2 regions of the Shewanella sp. 10N.7 genome follow, and region 2 is predicted to be linked to the other one. Evidence: predicted binding sites of a transcription regulator. Region 2 holds the regulator's gene; the other holds the start of a gene.

Region 1 (7,275 bases), on a different contig from region 2:
CTCCTTGAGAAGTAACCGATTGACTGACAGTTAACTGGTACTGCTTGTTATCTGCATCATATTGATCAACCACAGTCACCACCGGGGTACCGGCTTGGCTGTACCAATTTCTGAATAAGGTTAAGTCGATACCACTCGCCGTTTCCATTGCATTGACGAAATCATCACAAGTTACCGCTTGGCCATCATGGCGTTCAAAATAACATTTCATCCCTAACTGGAAATTTTGCTCACCTAATATGGTATGCATCATCCGAATAACTTCAGCGCCTTTGTTATAAACAGTCACGGTATAGAAGTTATTCATTTCAATAACAGATTCAGGACGAATTGGATGCGACATAGGGCCTGCATCTTCAGCGAACTGTTGATTTTTCATGACGCGAATGGCTTGAATACGATTGACAGCACGAGAGCCTAAATCTGAACTGAACTCTTGATCTCTAAATACCGTTAAGCCTTCTTTTAAGCTTAACTGAAACCAGTCACGACACGTCACACGGTTACCGGTCCAGTTATGGAAATACTCATGGCCAACAACCGATTCAATACCATGATAATCTTCATCTGTCGCACTGGCGGTATCAGCTAATACGTATTTAGTGTTAAACACGTTTAAGCCTTTATTTTCCATCGCGCCCATATTGAAAAAATCAACGGCAACAATCATATAAATGTCTAGGTCGTATTCTAAATCAAAACGGCTTTCATCCCATTCCATCGATTTTTGTAACGACACCATTGCATGGTCAGCTTTATGCAAGTTTCCTTTATCTACAAATACTTGCAGTTTTACCTCTCGGCCACTACGAGTAATAAACTTATCTTCAAGTAAATCGAAGTCTCCTGCTACAAGGGCAAATAAATAGCTAGGTTTTGGGAATGGATCTTCCCAACGCACAAATTGACGTGATTCACTCACATCGCCCTTTTCAACCAAATTACCATTGCTTAATAAAAACGGGAATGCCGCTTTGTCAGCTTCGATTCTTACCGTATAGATAGCTAAAACATCAGGACGGTCAAGGAAGTAAGTGATCCTTCTGAAGCCTTCAGCTTCACATTGGGTACAGTAAGCGCCATCAGACATATATAAGCCTTCTAGGCTTGAGTTTGCTTCAGGATCTTGCTTAGTAACGAGCATTAACTCAAAATCATTTAAAGAGGTGCTGATAGATAATTGGTTATCTTTTTCTTGGTAATCAGCTGGCTCGCCATTGATATGCACAGACACTAAATTAATTTGCTCGCCTACTAGCACCAATGCTTCGCTGTGCTCGCCTACCCTTTGTATTTTGCTTATCGCAATAACTTCAGTGTCTGAACCCTTTAAATTAAAATCTAACTCGATGTGACTAATAGTGAAAGTCGGTGCTTGATAGTCTTTTAAATGTTTTGCTTGAGCTTGAGTCATAAATAATCCTTGAATAACACTTAGCATTTAACGGGCATAAAATTTACATAATAAAAAACGCGCTAAAAGCGCGTTTTTTGACAATGAAATAGTGTTTATTTCACTGCAGATTTTTTAGCATCAACCATGTCTAAGGTGATTAATGCTGTTTCTTCTAAAAACGCATCCGGTACTTCTAATTCGTCTTCTTCAGACTCTTCAGCATCTGCCGTTTCGTTTTCAGCAACTTCTGTTGATTCTGCATCAGTTTCAGTGGCTTCTTCATCTTCATCATCAAGTGATGCTAAAGGCTCAAGGCCATTTTTAACACGACGCTCATTAGTGCGGTCAAGAATACGCTTTTCATCTTCTTCACGAGAAGCAATGCGCTCACTTTCCACTAATGAAATCGTTTTATCATCATGATGCTTTTTAAATTCAGCAATATCATCAAAGATATAACCAAATTCTACATCGGTTTTGATACGCTGCTGATGCTTGGTATCAAGTTTAGATACCAATTCAGGGTAGATATTACCTAAAGTACCGTATTGCGCTACCGGAACTTTATCCCATGGTAATGCGTTCTTCTCTTCAGATTCACCATATTCACCAGGCTCAAGTGCACTAGGGAAATTGATATCTGGAGTAACCCCTTTTAACTGTGTACTACCGCCATTAATACGGTAAAACTTAGCTATGGTGTATTGTACATGCCCAATAGGTTTTTCGTACATATCATAAATGCGACCTAAGCTTTTATGCTGCTGAACTGTACCTTTACCAAAGCTCGCCTCACCTACAATCAATGCACGATCATAATCCTGAAGCGCTGCAGCAAAAATCTCTGATGCTGAGGCACTGTAGCGATCAACCATAACTGTTAATGGTCCGCTATAGGCACTTTTACCGTCATTATCACGGTTTTGAGTAACGCGGCCATTAGCATCACGGATTTGAACCACTGGTCCCATATCAATGAATAAACCAGTCAGTAATGTCGCTTCGGTTAATGCACCGCCGCCATTACCACGTAAATCAATGATAATACCTTCAACGTTATCTTCTTTTAATTTAACAATTTCTTTTTCTACATCAACGGATAAGTTCATGTAAAAACCCGGAATTTGAATAACACCGACTTTACGGTTAGCGTATTCGCCTTCAGTAGGCTCAACAACTTTAGAGGTTGCAGCGCGATCTTCTAAGCGAATTTTGTCACGAACAATCGTCACTTCAAATGCTTTCGCGTTTGCGCCACCTTTGTTAGGCAAAATTTGAAGATTAACTTCACTGCCTTTAGGGCCTTTAATTAATTCAACAACATCATCTAATCGCCACCCGATGACATCGACTATCTCTTCGTCTTTTTGACCGACACCAATAATTTTGTCTTCTGGAGATAGTTTTTCACTGCTCGCGGCAGGACCACCAGCAACTAAGCTTTTAATTACCGTGTAATCATCATCCATTTGCAACACTGCACCAATACCTTCAAGGCTTAGGTTCATTTCCATTTGGAAACGTTCAGCATTACGTGGAGAGAGATAACTTGTATGAGGTTCAACAGTGCGTGCAAAGGCATTCATAACACCTTGGAACACATCTTCACTATGTGTTTGACTTAAACGTTTGATGGCATTGTTGTAACGCTTGCCAAGAATTTCGACTGTTTCTTCCCAGTCTTTATCAGCAAGTTTTAAATTTAATGCATCGTATTTGACACGTTGGCGCCAAAGTTCATTTAATTCTGCTTCATCTTTTGGCCATGTAGCTTCTTCGCGGTCAAACTCATAGGCATCACCCGCTTCTGTGAAGTCGAATTCTTTGTCTAATAAAGTCAGTGCGTAAGCAAAACGTTCATAGCGACGTTGTTGCAATAAAGAGAACATATTGAAAGCAGGTTCGATATTGCCTGTTTTGACCATATCGTCAAACAAATGTTGATATTGTTTAAAGCTATCAACATCTGCTTGTGTAAGCACATTACGTCTGAAATCTAGCTGTTGTAGATAACGATCGTAAATCAACTCAGAAAAAGCATCATCAAGTTCAAAGCGATGGTAATGAGAGCGTGTGAATAAATTCGTTACCCTCTTACTCGCAACCTTGTGTTGAGGCTCTTGCTCAAGTTTAGGTAACTCGTTGATTTGAATAGTTGGTGAAATTGCCCAAGCCGAAAAACCGACAAATAAAGTGGCAATCGACGCAGCCAAAGTGAGTTTTCGCATCAACAAGTTACTCCTTAAATGATCACGATAATAAAATATGCTCTGCACGTACTTTAACGACTAAACCAGAATCAAGCTGTACATGGACATCTTCTTTCTTGATATCAGTGATAACGCCAGCGACAGGATTTTGTCCTAACTTGACACTAACACGTTGTTTTTGTTTAAGCTCGTCAAATTTTGCAGGGACATAATTAACTTTTGGTGCAGCAGGCTTTTTAGGCTTAGCTGGGCGGTCTTTCTTAACAGGAGCTGCTTTTGAAGAAGGTGCTTTTTTAGCTGGCTTCTTAGGATTTGCTTTAGCAGCTTGTGCTTGACGCTTAGCCTTGGCTTTTTCTTGACCTTCTTTTAAAGTCTGCTGAGCATGATCGATATGCTCTTGCTCAAGTTCGCCACAGTCTTGTCCGTCAAGATCAATACGTTGAACGCCGGTTTTAACACCTTTAAGGTAGCGCCAGCTACTTGTATAACGTCTAAGTGCAACACGCAATTGTGTCTTACTTACTTTAGAATCATCAGCCAACCTTTCAGCTAAATCTTGAAACAACCCAATTTTTAATGGCTTAGTTTCACCTTCTGCAATAAAGCATAAAGGAAATGTTTCATATAAATACGCTAAAACTGCGTTGGTGTCGGTCAACTTGTCTGTTGATTCCATTTTTACTTCCACGTTATATAAGGGGACTGGTTTATAACTATCTTAGCTAGTTACAGTCGTTTATCTTTCGTTAAACAGAGTCTTGCTTAACGTTCAAATTAGCATTTCCTACATGATTGCTAAAGCAATTGAAACATGCCCTAACAAATTAACTTACTTGCCTGCATATTTACAGTAAATAAATTTTAAACATAGTAATGCGTGCAGCTCAGTATTATAAAGCCCATGTCAGCGATTGCGACCTGCAATTTAGCTTATTTGTTCGCAAATTAAGCAAATAAGCAAGATTCGAAGCTTTTAACTAAGATTTCTAAGCCTTTTTGATCATCTTTATCAAAACGATTCAAAGAAGGACTATCAATATCTAACACTGCTATGACATTTTCCCCGTCATGAACTGGCACTACAATTTCCGAATTACTGGCTGCATCGCAAGCAATATGACCTTCAAATTGGTGGACATCTTCAACAAGTTGAGTTTCATCTAAGGCTGCAGCTGTGCCACATACACCTTTGCCAATCACAATGCGTGTACAAGCAACTTTTCCTTGAAATGGTCCTAACACTAATTGGTCGTTGCGCTTAATATAAAAGCCAACCCAATTGATATCATCCAAATTGTCATTTAATAAGGCTGAGAAATTTGCCATACCAGCAATTAAGTCGTCTTCGCCTTCCATTAAGGCCAACACTTGTCTGTTCAAGGTGTCATACATTTCAGCTTTCATTTTACTTCCTAACTATTCTTTTATTCTGCTGCCGCTTTTTTGGGTGCTTTTTTGGCTGCAGGTTTAGCTGCAGGCTTAGCTTTTACGACGCCTTTGAGTAGATTTGCGAGTTCATCTTTATTAGATGCAAGATAAAAAGCAAGTTTCTCTACACTATTTTCGTCAATTTTTAACTCAGCGCTAGTAATAAAAGGAACTAAGTTATCCGCAATATCGAGCATTTTGTCATAGGCATCGGCTTCTTTTTTAGATGTGAACGTCATCTTTTCCACCCCTTCTCTGACCACGACAAACTTTGTAATTACCGCCATGATTAACCTCTTACTGTTTTTATATACAGTGCATAGAGTGTCATAGAACTAACTTCTGATGCAAGTATTCTGATTATTCTGGTATTATCTCATTTCATTGTAACTCGAATCATGATGAATAAACTCAGATAGTGGTCATAATTAGTCGCAATAAGTGGCTATAATATGTCTCAACTTGGATCATTGTTTCGCTGCTCATATTTACTAAATGGATGGTTTTAGCTTTTATATGCCCAAAAATTTAGATCAAGACACTATTATATTGTGCCGCTCTTGTGATTTAGCTGTGCAGCGCCGTGCTTTGCCCTCTAATGTTCGTGCACTATGTCCACGTTGTCATACGGCACTGTATGATGTGCCATATTGCTCTTTAAATGGCATGCTTGCCCTATGTATTGCAGCCATTCTGTTTTATATCCCTGCTAATTTTCTTCCCGTGCTTGAAATACATTTTTTAGGCAGTATTCGAGCAACCACAGTTTATGAAAGTGCATTTGCTGTTTGGGTTCAGGGTTACTGGATTGTTGCTGTCGCCGTTATCGCTGCAGCGGTCGTCGCTCCAGGGTTACTTATATTGTCGATATTGCTGCAAATTATCATTGTAAAGCGCCGACTTCATTCAGCTTTTTGGCAACAGACATATCGTAAATTGCTGAAAAACCATGGCGTACTTTCTCAATTAACAATGTTAGAAATCTATGTCATTTCTTTTTTAGTCGCAGCATTCAATTTATCTGACTTTTCAGATATCTATTTAGGCATGGGCACTTTTTGTTTTGGGATGTTATTTTTGGTTATCCTGTTCTTACAGCGAGAATATAACTTAGAACATATGTGGAGAATGGTTCATGACGAATAATACTTCACACTCAACGACTCAAGCGTCAACGTGTACTGAGTCTACAAGTACTGAGACAAAGATGTTGCAAGAAGATAACGCCACTAATAAATCCAATCTTGGCCAACAAGGTAAAGATATTGGCATGACGCTTTGCGGTACATGTCGCAATATTAACCCTATCGACCAAGGGCGTTGTAGCCGTTGCCATTCTAAAATTCAGCCGCGCAATTATCAAAGCCTACAGCAAAGCTGGGCATTACTAATTACCGCCGCCATATTATTAATACCCGCTAATATTTACCCAATCACAATGCTAACTAACCAAGGTAAAGTGACCTACGACACTATTTTTACAGGCATTGTACATTTGGTTCATTCAGACATGATCCCAATCGCGATTATCGTCTTTACCGCCAGTATTTTAGTGCCATGGTTAAAGATTGTAGGCTTGGCGATATATTTGTCAGCAATCAGTTTTAATCTGCCCGTTTCAAAAAAGAAGCTCATGGTGGGGTTTCATATCATTGAGTGGATTGGTCGATGGTCTATGCTTGATTTATTCGTTATTGCTTTAACAGTGGCAGTAGTGAATATGGGACAACTTCTTGATGCAAAACCTGCACCTGCAGCAACAGCCTTCGCGCTGGTCATTTTATTGACCCAGTTAGCTGCAAAGGTACTTGATACACGTTTACTTTGGGATCGCTTGGAAAAAAACAATGACACGAATTGAATCACCAAAAGTCGTTAAAAAGAAACTCTTCTCTCCAATTTGGTTACTGCCAATTGTGGCTCTCGTACTGGGAGCTTGGCTTGGAGTGAAAAGTATCAAAGAGTCAGGAATTGAAATACAAGTTCATTTCCCCAGTGCCATTGGTATTGATGTTGGTAAAACCTTAGTAAAATACCAAGGATTAACTGTTGGTAAAGTCACTGACATCAGCCTTGATAAGGACTTATCAGGGGTAAATGTCAAAATTGTGATGGATTATCGCTCTGATCCTTTCCTAAATAAGAACACCCTTTTTTGGCTGGTTACGCCAAAAGCCAGTATTACGGGAATTGAAGGGCTAGATACCCTATTTTCAGGAAATTATATTGCGATTGAACCGG
Region 2 (7,275 bases):
CTCATTCCTTGGCGAAATGAACGGTCCATTTGCGCTGAATATAAGCCTGACATTGATTCATCAATGACATTTTTAAACCAGCCAAATAGCATAAAGATAATGACTGCAATACCAGCCACTAGGATATAACCACCTGAAGTATCTTCAGTGGCTAACTGTTGCACGTAGGAACCTGCGCCAAAAGCAATCAGGAATAACCCGATAGCGCCGGTAATGGGCCAAACGCTTTGCGCTGGCACATAGTAGTTTTCATGTTTAGTTGTCATCTTGCTGCTCCTTGCTCTATGGCCGCAGTTTGTTTGTCTGTGATGTCATAGAGGGTATAAGAGAGAGTCAAAGTTTTAATGGAATCTGGTAAGTCTGGATCCACATAAAAGATTAATGGCAGTTCAGCATCAGCCTTTGCAGCTAGGGGTTGTTGATTGAAACAGAAACACTCGGTTTTATTGAAATAAGCTGCACCTTGACCAGGCGATACCGAGGGTATTGCTTGGCCGACAAGGGGTTTAGCAGAAAGGTTTTTTGCTAAAAAAGCTGTGCGGGTGAGTTCGCCTGGGTGAACCTGAATACGGTTCACTTTAGGGCCAAACTCCCATGGCATGCTGCCTTGTACTTGGGCGATAAATTCAATAGTAATGGTGCGTTCTTTATCAACGACCACCGCCTCATAACTACTTGCTGTACCTTGGGGTTTTCCGTTAATTCCCAAGGTGTCACAAAGCACGTCATAAAGCGGTACCAGTGCAAAACCAAAGCCGAACATACCAATAGAGCCCAGTACGAGACCTATTAGTAATTTACGGTTTGATTTTGTTGGCTGGCTCATATCACTTTACCTCTGGAGGTGTGGTGAATGAGTGATAAGGTGCTGGACTTGCGATGGTCCATTCTAGACCTTCAGCGCCTTCCCAAGGTTTATCTGCTGCTTTCTCGCCGCCTCTAATACACTTAATCACTACGGCTAGGAAGATAAGTTGCGATAAACCAAATGCAAACCCGCCAATAGAGACGATTTGGTTAACATCAGCAAATTGAATTGCATAATCAGGAATACGGCGAGGCATACCCGCAAGTCCTAAGAAATGCATTGGGAAAAACAACACGTTGACTGAAATCGTACTACACCAGAAATGCCAGCGACCTAAGGTTTCGCTATACATGTGTCCTGTCCATTTAGGTAGCCAGTAATAGGCGGCGGCCATGATGGAGTACACAGCACCCGTCACTAACACGTAGTGGAAGTGAGCAACCACAAAGTAAGTATCATGGTATTGGAAATCCGCAGGCGTAATTGCCAGCATCAGACCCGAGAACCCACCAATAGTGAACAAGATGATAAAGGCGACAGCGAATAACATCGGCGTTTCAAAGGTAATAGAACCACGCCACATCGTCGCGACCCAGTTAAACACTTTTACCCCAGTGGGCACCGCAATCAACATGGTGCAGTACATGAAAAATAGCTCGGCGAATACTGGCATACCCGTAGTAAACATGTGATGCGCCCATACCAAGAACGACAGAATCGCAATACTTGAGGTGGCGTAAACCATGGAGGAATAACCAAAGAGCTTTTTACGGCTAAAGGTAGGCACAATTGCCGAGATAATACCGAAGGAGGGTAAAATCATAATGTAAACTTCAGGGTGACCGAAGAACCAGAAAATATGCTGGAACATCACAGGATCGCCACCACCTGCAGCATCGAAGAAGCTAGTACCGAAGTATTTATCGGTTAATACCATGGTGACAGCACCTGCGAGTACGGGCATCACCGCTATCAATAAGAATGCAGTAATCAACCAAGTCCATACAAACAATGGCAACTTCATCCATGTCATACCTGGTGCGCGCATATTCACAATAGTCACGACCACGTTAATCGCGCCCATGATGGAGCTTATTCCCATAATGTGTACTGAGAAGACGAATAATGCCGTGGTATCAGGACTGTAGGTCGTTGATAGTGGTGCGTAGAAGGTCCAACCAAAGTTAGGCCCACCGCCTTCCATAAATAGCGAACTTAACAGAATGGCAAACGCGAATGGCAGAATCCAAAAACTCCAGTTATTCATCCGAGGTAGTGCCATATCTGGCGCACCAATCATCATTGGAATAAGCCAGTTAGCTAGGCCGGTAAAGGCTGGCATAACGGCACCAAAGACCATGATCAGCCCGTGAACTGTGGTCATTTGGTTGAAAAAGTTTGGATCAACTAATTGCAATCCTGGCTGGAACAGTTCGGCGCGGATAACCATCGCCATTGCACCGCCAGTGAGAAACATGATGAAACTAAACCATAAATATAATGAGCCAATGTCTTTATGGTTAGTGGTTAAAATCCAGCGCATGATGCCTTTCGGCGCGCCATGATGGTGATCATCATGGCCATGGTCATCGTGAGACTGACCATCATGAGCTTCGGTTGTATCTTGTGTAATAGTGCTCATTTTAATCCCTTACTTTCCATGACCATCAACGTCAGAAGCCTGTACAGCATCTCCAGAATCATTACCCCAAGCGTTTCGCTCATAGGTAATAACTGCTGCGAGTTGTTGCGGTGTGAGTAGAGAGCCAAATGCCTGCATTGCTGTACCAGCTTTGCCATTGACGACAACTTCAATATGGCCGTCAACAGGCCCTGTAATCGCTGGGCTGCCGATTAATGAAGGGAAAGCACCAGGTAAACCTGTGCCAGCGGCTTGGTGACATGCGGCGCAATTGGTCATATAGACTTGCTCACCCATGGTCATCAGTTCTTCCATGGTTAAATCATCAAGTACGACTTCTGCTTTTGCTTCTTCTATCACTTCGGTCACAGCTTCAGTTGCAGCTTGTTCTACTTGGTCAGCGGTCGCTGGTAAGGTCACAGGCGTTGCAATGTCACTTGCAGGGCCAGATTCAGTTGTTGAACCGCCGCCATTAATATCAGCTGCTTGTACAACATCACCTGAGTTATTACCCCAAGCATTTCGCTCGTAAGTTACAACAGCTGCGATTTCTGTAGCAGTAAGCTGTTTAGCAAATGCTTGCATTGCAGTGCCTGCTTTACCATTAACCACGATATCAACATGATGACTTACCGGGCCTTTAATCAGTGGACTACCAATCAGAGATGGGAATACACCAGGAAGACCTGCACCGTTTGGTTGGTGACATGCGGCGCAAACGCCCATATAGACTTGCTCACCTTGAGCCATTAACTCGTCATATGTGAGTGTTTGTGAAAGTGAAGCTTCAGCTGCAGCTTTGGCATCTACGGCTAGCTGCTTTTGGTCAAGCAGCCATTGCTCATAATCAGCTTCGGAAACGGCTTCAACCACGATTGGCATAAAGCCGTGATCTTTACCGCACAACTCAGCACATTGGCCACGGTAGGTGCCGATTTTATCGATTTTTGTCCATGCTTCATTAATGAAGCCAGGGTTGGCATCTTTTTTAACCGCAAATGCAGGTACCCACCATGAGTGAATAACATCATCACTGGTCATCAAGAATCGAACTTTACGATTAATAGGTAATACGAGAGGTTTATCGACTTCTAATAAGTAAGTTTCAGTCTTTTCCGCAGAGCCTTGGATTTGCTCTGCTGGCGTTGAGAGTAAACTAAAAAACTCGACATCTTCGTTGAAATAGCTGTAATGCCATTTCCACTGAGAGCCAGTCACTTTAATGGTTAAATCTGCATCGCTAGGATCTTCCATAGCAATCAGAGTTTTAGTGGCAGGAATTGCCATACCAATAAGGATGATAAATGGCACGATTGTCCATGCTATTTCAACCTTGGTACTGTCATGAAAATCAGCCGGCACTGCGCCTTTTGATTTTCTGTGGTAGATCATTGAGTAAATCATGATCCCAAAGACCACAACACCTATAGCACAACAGATATATAGAATAATCATGTGGAGGTCATAAACCTTGCCACTGATTTCTGTTACGCCTTGCGTCATGTTAAGCGGCATATCAGCCGCCGCAAGCGGTACTGCAAATAGCAGCACCATTAATCCATACAACAATCGCTTCACAAGACCACTCCTCTGCCAATTGCGATTTGCAATAACAACAAGGAAAAGTCACACAGTAATACTCTGCTCTATGCAAACTTCTCTATTCCCGAAAAAGTTTGATCACTTCAAAGTACACGGTGGCTGCGAGTATCAATACTCGATTATTCTATTGGTTTATGGTGGCCACACTTGTACCTAATACTGAACTTTTCAATTCTTAAATTGACGCTTTTTATTCAAGGCTTTCTATACCGCATGGTACCAGCACAATCTTTACAGCGTTTTGTAGCTTTTTATCATTTTATAAACTCAAGAGTGACAGCAAATTGTTACTCTCTTGTTAACTACATTACTTGGAGATTAAATATTGATCAAGATCACTTTATCATCTAATTTGCTGAAAAAAGGCGCAAAAAAAAGCCCTTCACATAAATGAAGGGCTTTTTAAAGAGAGATTTGTTTAGTGAAAAGCAGATAAATTTAAGCTTGTTGGTGTTACAGAAGTATTGGCACCCATATGTTCATCATGTAAGTGAGTATTTACATCTTCAATGATGACACCTTGTGCTAATGCGCTTTTAGCAACCAATTGAATACGTCGATTATCACGCGCATCTAGTGGTGTAGTCCAAGTAATAACGGCACTGGAAGTACCACTTGTTAGTGCTTTTTCCATCGCCCAAAGCGTTTCTACTTCATCTTTAGTGTGAACAAGTAAAACACGATCCATGCGAACGTTAGCGTTAGCCAATATTTGTTTATAGCCAATATGCGGAGGATTAATCAGTACAATCCAACGACCTTGCTGACTTAAAATGGCCAAATGGCTGCACAACTGGGTTAACTCAGTTAAGCCTTGGTTGGCACTTTGCTTAGTTTCAATGCCTTGTTTAACTGGCGCAGTTGTTGATGTCATATCGACCCATAAGCCTGGATGACGTGGTGCATTACCTAATAATGTGTTCATAACCAACCTCCATTTCGGATAACGCCAACTGCAAGCCCTTCAATTGTCAGGCTCTGGCATGTTAAATCTACTTTAATCGGCGAATATTGTTCATTTTCTGCGTGCAGATAAACAACGTTGCCTTTCTTTTCAAAACGTTTAACTGTGACGTCATCATCTACACGAGCGACGACCACTTGACCATTTTTAGCTTGCTGCATTTTGTGAACAGCTAATAGGTCACCTTCAATAATGCCAATGTCTTTCATACTGTCGCCACGAACTCGTAGTAAGAAATTAGCATTTGGTTTGAACATTTCAGGATCAACTTGGAAGTATTGTTCAACATGTTCCAGCGCAAGAATAGGTTCACCTGCTGCAACTTGTCCGATAAGAGGGAGGCCTTCTTCAACTTCCTCTTCTTCCTGAATCATGCGGATTCCGCGTGAAGTGCCAGGAATAATTTCGATACAGCCTTTCTTCGCCAGCGCCTTTAAATGTTCTTCGGCAGCGTTAGCACTTTTAAAGCCTAATCTAGTGGCAATTTCTGCACGAGTCGGTGGCATACCTGTCTCAGCAATATTACATTTAATTAGTTCTAGAATTTCAGCTTGTCGTGGCGTTAAAGGTCTCATATTGATTCCTGTTTTTTTATACAGTGACTGTCATTATATACAGTATCTTTGGTCGCGCAAGTATTAACCAATGAAATTTATGGTATCTGCTGGTTTATTGTTGTTTTTATTATGTGGTATTGGGTTTTAGTTTATATAAATCAATGTCTTGATTGTTTTAGGGTATGTGTGATTTTTATTGGTACTAATTTTAATATTAGTACTTAACAGAGAGGTTTCAGGTCGATACAGTATATTTATACAGTACTGTTGATGCATTTCGTCCAGCATAAATCAGCGTTGGAATTGCTTAATTATTTTCAGCTAACGGCCTTCATATTGCCGCTCAATTGTTAAATACAGATAAGCAGGTTAGTGAATCCCATCTAGATTCTGGTATCCTATGCGCAATAAATCGTTGTAGATAATGCGAATACTCATGCTAAAACCAGATTCTATCATTGCTAAATCGTTGCGTTGGATTCAGAAATTAATGGTACACAGTGTTGTTGTGCCTGAAGATCCGTTCGCTGACTTAAATCTAGATCCAGAAAAGCCAGTGGTCTATGTCATGAAGACAGAGTCGCTGAGTGACATTGCTGCTTTGCATGAAATGTCGGCTAAGTTTGGCTTACCAAGTCCTTATGAAAGACTGGATGTTGATGGTTTAAATACCCCAAGAATTGTCTGTGTTGAAGGACGTAAGCCGCTGTTTGGCAAGCGTCACAGTGGTGAAAAATTTGTCGCCAATTTCACCAAACTACTCGAATTACATCAAAAGAATAAAGAGTTAGATATTCAGTTGGTGCCTGTTAGTCTTTATTGGGGACGTATTCCTGGTAAAGAAGATGACACCATGACCGCTGCAGTGTTTGAACGCGAAAACCCGACTTGGCTGCGTAAGTGGTTAATGATCCTGTTTTTAGGTCGCCATAACTTTATTCAATTCTCTAATGCAATGTCATTACGTTACATGGCTGATGAGCATGGTACGGATGTCAGTATTGCCCATAAACTCATCCGCGTTGCACGAGTCCATTTCAGACGTCAACGTAAAGTGATGACAGGACCGCAACTGCCAAACCGTCAGGCGATGTTCAACTCGTTACTTAAGTCAGAATCTATTACTAAAGCGATTCAAGAAGAAGCGGCGAACAAAAAGATATCTGAAGAAAAAGCGCGCGAAAAAGCCATTGAGTACCTCGATGAAATTGCCGCTGATTATTCTGATAACTTGATCCGCATTGCTGAGCGCTTTTTAACTTGGTTATGGAACAAGTTATACAGTGGTATCAGTATTAAAAGTGCCGAAAAAGTCAGAAAGCTACACCATGACGGCCATGAAATTGTCTATGTGCCATGTCATCGTAGCCATATGGATTACTTATTACTGTCTTACATCCTTTATTATCAAGGCATGGTACCACCGCACATTGCTGCCGGAATTAACTTGAACTTTTGGCCTGCGGGGCCAATGTTCCGTCGTGGTGGTGCGTTCTTTATTCGTCGTAGTTTTAACGGTAATAAATTATATACCGCCGTATTCAGAGAATATTTAGATCAATTATTTGCCAAAGGTTATTCAGTTGAGTACTTCACTGAAGGTGGTCGCTCACGTACAGGTCGTTTACTAGCGCCAAAAACGGGCATGCTAGCGATGACTGTGAACAGTGTTTTGCGTGGCATTGAGCGTCCTGTGACATTG

What was found. Region 2 encodes LexA, which represses DNA repair genes until DNA is damaged. Its sites were predicted from a motif close to TACTGTATNNNNATACAGTA; they were not measured.
Region 1: LMH66_RS12015 (YebG family protein) is a predicted target of LexA. The motif match lies at 5,333-5,352, and genes of this name have one in related genera.

Annotation. Positions count from the first base shown of each region.
Region 1 is NZ_JAJGZS010000017.1:32,276-39,550, forward strand. It holds gene pepN (aminopeptidase N) at 1-1,414, opposite strand, end outside; gene prc (carboxy terminal-processing peptidase) at 1,510-3,624, opposite strand; gene proQ (RNA chaperone ProQ) at 3,647-4,282, opposite strand; gene LMH66_RS12010 (GAF domain-containing protein) at 4,552-5,010, opposite strand; gene LMH66_RS12015 (YebG family protein) at 5,031-5,321, opposite strand; gene LMH66_RS12020 (paraquat-inducible protein A) at 5,551-6,180, shown strand; gene LMH66_RS12025 (paraquat-inducible protein A) at 6,242-6,895, shown strand; gene LMH66_RS12030 (MlaD family protein) at 6,882-7,275, shown strand, end outside.
Region 2 is NZ_JAJGZS010000022.1:49,034-56,308, forward strand. It holds gene LMH66_RS14415 (cytochrome c oxidase subunit 3) at 1-266, opposite strand, end outside; gene LMH66_RS14420 (cytochrome c oxidase assembly protein) at 263-826, opposite strand; gene ctaD (cytochrome c oxidase subunit I) at 828-2,450, opposite strand; gene coxB (cytochrome c oxidase subunit II) at 2,460-4,028, opposite strand; gene LMH66_RS14435 (cell division inhibitor SulA) at 4,471-4,977, opposite strand; gene lexA (transcriptional repressor LexA) at 4,974-5,591, opposite strand; gene plsB (glycerol-3-phosphate 1-O-acyltransferase PlsB) at 6,010-7,275, shown strand, end outside.